Geobacter metallireducens GS-15: one gene and its partner. The protein of the gene in region 1 interacts with the protein of each later gene in a pairwise test. Links are inferred from orthologs where the notes say so. Each region holds a gene or a part of one and is shown on either strand. Other genes may lie near its edges.

Region 1 (3,293 bases):
GCGCCCTTTACGGGCCGATCCTCTATGTCTCGGTCCTTGTTTTCAACCTCAGTGTGACCCTCTGGATTGGCGAGCGCCTCATGGCGCTGACCGGCCTTTTCATCATCATCCCCGCCATGGCAATATCGACAGTGACTATTATCCGCCGCACTAACCGATACCGTAAGGAGGAACTGGCGGAACATCTGAGGGACTTCCCCTGGTCTGTCGCATCGGCCCGCAAGGGATAGACGGAGGGACTGTCCCGCCCCTTATCCGCGGGAAAGAAACTCTGCGGTTGCCAGAACCCCCTGGGCGAGCCGTTTGCCGGCGATGCGGGAGTTGCGGGCAAGCCTCAGAAGCTGGGGGATGATCCAGGGCTTTCGGGCGATGGTCGCCAGCACTTTCCGGGGGCGGATTGCCATGTCATCGTCGGTGAATTCGTCGAGGGAGAAGGAAAGCTCTTCTTCAGCGTCGTCGCTGATGGCGCGAAGGGCCACGATTGGTATCCCGCGCCGGTGGGCTGCCTCGGCCACTGCGGCCGTTTCCATGTCGAGAATCGGCGAGGATATTCCGTTCGGGAGTGAATGAGCCAGATCGCCCTTCTTGAGAATCCGGGCGGATGTGATAATTTCACCCCGGGTGACCCCGTTGCATATCCTGTTGAGCTCTTCGGCCAGCTTTTCGGCCAGGTTCCGGTCGATTCCCCTGCGGAGGACAATCCCCTCCGTACCGGCAAACCAGCTTGTCATTCCCACCGCCAGGTCTCCCACTTTGAGGCCGGGCAACGCGGCACCACCAAAACCGAAGGAAAGGATGGCGACCGGCGAGGCTGCAGCCACGAGCGCATCGGTTGCCGCTGTCGCCCTGTCGATCCCCATCCCTGATTCCACGAGAACGATGTCATCATTGCCGACCCGCAACCGCCAAATGGGGAATCTCCCGCCGTGCAAGCGTGCCGCAGGGCTTGCCAGTCGGAGGAAAGGCCGTATCTCGTCGGGCATTGCCGCAATAAGTCCGATAGTACCCATGGGCGGCACTGTACCAAAGGGAACCCCGTGCGGCAACGCATTTCATCCCTTGACACGCTACGGCCTTTGAGGTAGCGTTATCCGTCCCACCTGCCGAAGGGACACAATCCTAGCAGCAGCAAATCTTTTGCCCCCATCAGGACTATTGTCGGTTGTCTTATTCAGCGCTCAGTGCCGGGCATCATCGATGCGTGGCGTTTATGCGTGCCGTCGTGTTTTGTGTGGGGTGGAGCCGGAACTATTGTTATGAAAATAACAGCAATCATTCCTGCCAGATACGCCTCGACCCGTTTCCCCGGCAAGGCTCTCGCCGAGATCATTGGCAAGCCAATGGTTCAGCATGTCTACGAGCGGACAGCCAAGGCCGGTCTGGTGTCCGAGGTTATTGTCGCTACCGATGACGAGCGGGTTGCCGAAGCCGTTCGTGCTTTCGGAGGCCGGGTGGAAATGACTTCCGCGACCCACGAAACAGGTACCGACCGTCTTGCCGAGGTTGCTGCCCGCATCGATGCAGATATCATTGTGAACGTTCAGGGTGATGAGCCCCTTATCGAACCTGCCATGATCGACGAGGCAATTGCGCCTCTGGTTGCCGACGCATCGATCCGGATGGGGACCCTCAAGAGCCGTATCAAGTCGCTGCACGATTTCCTGAGTCCCAATGTGGTTAAGGTCGTAACCGATCGCGAGGGAGATGCCCTGTACTTCTCCCGTTCGCCTCTCCCCAACTTCCGCGACAAGTGGAACGACCTGAAGGACGAGGCGTTCGTCACCGGACGGCTTTTGTGTTACAAACACGTGGGGCTCTATGTCTATCGACGCGACTTCCTCCTGGCGTTCGCCCGGATGGCGCCCACTCCCCTTGAGCTTGCGGAGAAACTGGAGCAGTTGAGGGTTTTGGAGAACGGCTTCCGCATAAGGGTGGTGGAAACGTCCTTCGAGTCGATCGGTGTCGATACGCCGAGCGATCTGGATAAGGTCGTCGAAAAGTTGTCGAGATTCCAAATCTGAAGGTTCGCGGGCACGAGGGGACGGTTAAAGCAGGCAATCCCCTTTCTGATGTCCCTTACCATTGGCTTGTTTTAGGAGCATTCATGAAAACCAAGTTTATCTTTGTGACCGGTGGAGTTGTTTCCTCCATAGGCAAGGGGCTTGCCTCGGCATCCCTCGGGGCTCTCCTGGAGGCCAGGGGCCTGCGGGTTTCCATGCAGAAGCTCGACCCCTACATTAACGTCGATCCCGGTACCATGTCCCCCTTCCAGCATGGTGAGGTTTTCGTTACCGATGATGGCGCCGAAACCGACCTGGACCTTGGCCACTACGAGCGCTATACGTCGGCACGGCTTTCCAAACGGAGCAACTTCACCACGGGCCAGGTCTACTTTTCGGTCATCGAGAAGGAGCGTCGCGGCGATTACCTGGGAGGGACCGTCCAGGTAATTCCCCACATCACCGATGAGATCAAACATAAGATTCTCGAGAATGCCAAGGGTGCCGATGTGGCTATCGTTGAGGTCGGGGGCACCGTGGGGGACATCGAGTCGCTGCCGTTCCTCGAGGCGATCCGCCAGTTCAAGGCCGACCGTGGCGCAGGCAACGTTCTCTATCTCCACGTGACGCTCGTTCCCTACATCAAGACCGCCGGCGAGTTGAAAACCAAGCCGACCCAACACTCGGTCAAGGAGTTGAGGGAAATTGGCATCCAGCCCGATATTCTCATTTGCCGCTGCGAGAAGGATCTGCCCCACGACATGAAGGCGAAGATCGCCCTCTTCTGTAACGTGGAGGAAAAGGGGGTCATCACCTCCGCAGACGCCGAGCACATCTACGCAGTCCCCCTCGCGCTCCACAAACAGGGGCTCGACGACCAGGTGGTGGACAAGCTCAACATCTGGACCAAGGCCCCGGACCTGGCCCCTTGGGAAAGCGTAGTGGAGAAGCTCCGCAACCCGCTCAAGGGCGAGGTTCACATTGCCATCGTCGGTAAGTACGTGAACCTCACCGAATCGTACAAATCCCTTGCCGAGGCCCTAACCCACGGCGGGATCGCCAATGACTGCCGCGTTTACCTCCGCTACCTCGATTCCGAGAAGCTGGAGAGCGAAGGCCTCGGCGGTCTTCTGGACGACGTCGATGCCATTCTCGTGCCAGGCGGGTTCGGAGAACGGGGGACCGAAGGAAAGATCAAGGCCATCGAGTACGCCCGGACCCGGAAAGTTCCGTTTTTCGGCATCTGTCTCGGCATGCAAATGGCTGTTGTCGAGTATGCCCGCAACGTCTGTG
Region 2 (3,154 bases), 550 kb from region 1 along the record:
TGAGCGATATGCCAAAATGTCCACAATGCAGTTCAGAATACACGTACGAAGACGGAACCATGTATGTCTGTCCGGAATGCGCCCATGAATGGGGGAAGGAAACGGCAGCGGAGAGCGGGGACGGGAGTCGCGTGGTGCGTGACGCCCATGGCAATGTTCTCAGTGACGGTGACACGGTTACGGTGATCAAGGACTTGAAGATCAAGGGCTCGTCGTCGGTGATCAAGGTCGGAACCAAGGCCAGGAATATCCGTCTCGTCGAAGGAGACCATGACATCGACTGCAAGATCGACGGGATCGGTGCAATGCAGTTGAAATCGGAGTTCGTAAAGAAGGCGTAAATGACTGGTTCGCCTCCATTCAGGCCCGGGATGTAAACTGCACCCCTCCTTTTGCGTTATACTGATTACATTTGGCATACCATTCAAGGAGGATAACCATGAAAAGAATTCTCATTGCCGCTGCAGCCATCGCCATCTGGGGGATGCCCGCCATGAGCCAGGCAACGCCTGCCCGGCCCGGGGGGTATTTTTCCGGTTTCCTCGGGGTGAGCATCCCCCGGGACGCCGACGTTGCCGGCACCGATTCCGGTACATCCTTCAACGACCGGGTGGAGTTCGATCCCGGTATTGTCGTGGGTGGCACCGCTGGGTATGATTACGGCTTTCTCCGCCTGGAGGGGGAGCTTTCCTACCGGCATTCTGAGATCAAGTCCGTCACTGCTTCGGACGGGTACCGCTTCCACGGCGTGGATGGTGATCTCGGTGCCCTGGCGGTCATGGCCAACGCCTTTGTCGATATGCACAACCAGAGCCCCATTACCCCCTACGTGGGAGGAGGCGTCGGCTTCGCCGTGCTCAATCTGGGTAATACCACCAGTACTGAATTGGACCCCCTCTATGAGAAGGGGGATGACACCGTTTTCGCCTACCAGGCGGGAGCCGGGGTGGAGATAGCCCTCAACCCGATCATGTCCCTTGACCTGGGATATCGCTATTTCGGCACTTCAAAGGCCACCTTCGACGAAGGTGTGGTGACGGCGACCAAGTTCAGGTTCGAGAGCCACAATGCGCTGATGGGGCTCAGGGTCAAGTTCTAGATTTATTCGGTAGCGCCCGGAAAAGCCCGCCATGTGCGGGCTTTTCCGTTTGTGATAGGAACAACCATTCACTCTAAATTCCCTCCTTGACTTTGTAGACGACCGGTCTAATAATGATCCCCATGGATAAGAACGAAACGAGAGCAACCATCATCCGCATCGGCACCGACCTCATCGGCCGTCAGGGGTTCAACGCCACCGGCATTGATGCGGTGCTGAGGGAGGCTGGTGTACCCAAGGGCTCATTCTACTACTATTTCAGGAGCAAGGAGGAGTTCGGCCTGGCGGTGATTGACCACTTTGCCGAGCGCTACGACCAGCGGCTCGACACCTTCCTGAACGACGATGAGGTGACACCGCTGAATCGGCTCCGTAATCTGCTGGAGAGCGGCCTGGCGCGCCTGGAGCAGAACCAGTGCGCCAAGGGATGCCTCATCGGCAACCTGGGGCAGGAGCTGGCCGACCAGAACGAACGCTTCCGGGCGAGGCTCGAAGAGGTGTTTACCTCGTGGAAGAAGCGCTACGCCGCCTGCCTGCGGGAGGCCCAGCGTGCAGGGGAACTGGCACCGGAGCTTGACCCGTCCGTGGTGGCGGGATTCATTCTCTCCGGCTGGGAAGGGGCTGTCCTCCGGGCCAAGGTGATGAAGTCGCCCCAGCCCCTGCGGGATTTCATCGCCACGCTTTTTGCAACGGTGCTGCGCGAGCAGGTGTGAAAATTTTTTTCGGCAACTAGACGACTGGTCTAATTTGAGAAGGGGAGGGGAGCATGGGAAACTCGGTATTCAAGGCGCTGGTGGTGGAGAAGACCCCCGAGAAGCAGTTCGTGCGGGAGATCCGCGAGCGGAGCATCGACGACCTGCCGGCCGGCGACCTGGTGGTGCGGGTCCACTACTCCTCCCTCAACTACAAGGATGCCCTCTCGGCCACGGGGCACCCCGGGGTGACGCGGCAGTTCCCTCACACTCCCGGCATCGACGCGGCGGGTGAGGTGGTCTCCTGCGAAAGCGGTGCCTTCGCCCCGGGCGACAAGGTTGTTGTCACCGGCCACGACCTGGGGATGGAAACCGACGGCGGCTGGGGGCAATACATCCGCATCCCGTCGGAGTGGGCGGTGCGGTTGCCCGAGGGGTTGACGCTGCGCGAAGCCATGGCCCTCGGCACCGCCGGTTTCACGGCGGCCCTGTCGGTGCTGAAGCTGGAGCGGGCCGGGGTGAGGCCCGATGACGGCGATATCCTCGTGACCGGCGCCACCGGCGGGGTGGGGAGCATCGCGGTTTCCATCCTCTCCCGGGCGGGCTACCGGGTGACGGCAGCCACCGGCAAGGAGTTCGACGAGGATTTTCTCAAGGGGCTCGGCGCGACAGCCGTGATCGGCCGTGACGACGTGACGGCCGGCGCGGAGAAGGCACTCCTGGCCGAGCGCTGGGCCGGCGCGGTCGATGTGGTCGGCGGCCAGACCCTGGCTGCGGTCCTGAAGAGCACGAAGTACGGCGGTACGGTCACCTGCTGCGGTCTCGTGGGGTCGCCGGAACTGCCGATGAACGTCTACCCGTTCATCCTGCGGGGGGTGAGCCTTCTGGGGATCGATTCGGTCCAGTGCCCCCGGGGGCTTCGCGAGGAGGTCTGGCAGCGGCTTGCGACCGCTTGGAAGCCCTCCCGGCTTGGCGAGATGGTGACGGAGTGCACCCTGGCGGGGCTGGAGGTGATGACCCAGGCGATTCTCCATGGGGGGATCACGGGGCGTGTCGTGGTTAACCTGCAGGAGAGCTGAAAATCTGATTCACGAGAGGAGAATACCATGAAACAATCCCTGGGGGCCAAGACCCTCCTTTTTCCGGCTCCTGTCCTGATGGTCGGCACCTATGACCACGAGGGGAAGCCAAATCTGATGAATGCCGCTTGGGGCGGAATCTGTTGTTCCCAGCCCCCGTGCGTTGCGGTATCCTTGCGCAAGGCGACCTATTCCTACGCCTCGATCGTGGAGCGCAAGGCCTTCACTATTGGAACTCCGTCGGAAGCCGCCATGAAGGCGGCCGATTACGTCGGCATTGTCTC

The links.
Region 2: the proteins of kdsB (region 1) and GMET_RS04020 interact in binary tests that used the Escherichia coli proteins (3 or more experiments, as listed by UniProt). The link is inferred for Geobacter metallireducens GS-15 from one-to-one orthologs.

Annotation. Positions count from the first base shown.
Region 1 is NC_007517.1:1,435,002-1,438,294, forward strand. What follows is about bases 164-3,138. They hold kdsB (3-deoxy-manno-octulosonate cytidylyltransferase), read left to right. Parts: upstream 164-1,256; coding sequence 1,257-2,021; downstream 2,022-3,138. Other genes in these bases: GMET_RS06410 (carotenoid biosynthesis protein), read left to right, coding at 164-230; GMET_RS06415 (phosphorylase), read right to left, coding at 252-1,010; GMET_RS06425 (CTP synthase), read left to right, coding at 2,105-3,138. In the rest of the region: more of GMET_RS06410, read left to right, coding at 1-163; more of GMET_RS06425, read left to right, coding at 3,139-3,293. UniProt on the Escherichia coli protein: Activates KDO (a required 8-carbon sugar) for incorporation into bacterial lipopolysaccharide in Gram-negative bacteria.
Region 2 is NC_007517.1:881,802-884,955, forward strand. What follows is about bases 181-3,016. They hold GMET_RS04020 (TetR/AcrR family transcriptional regulator), read left to right. Parts: upstream 181-1,221; coding sequence 1,222-1,812; downstream 1,813-3,016. Other genes in these bases: GMET_RS04010 (zinc ribbon domain-containing protein YjdM), read left to right, coding at 181-341; GMET_RS04015 (outer membrane protein), read left to right, coding at 440-1,099; GMET_RS04025 (YhdH/YhfP family quinone oxidoreductase), read left to right, coding at 1,866-2,870; GMET_RS04030 (flavin reductase family protein), read left to right, coding at 2,898-3,016. Also shown: more of GMET_RS04010, read left to right, coding at 1-180; more of GMET_RS04030, read left to right, coding at 3,017-3,154. UniProt on the Escherichia coli protein: Involved in response to both electrophiles and reactive chlorine species (RCS). Represses the transcription of the nemRA-gloA operon by binding to the NemR box.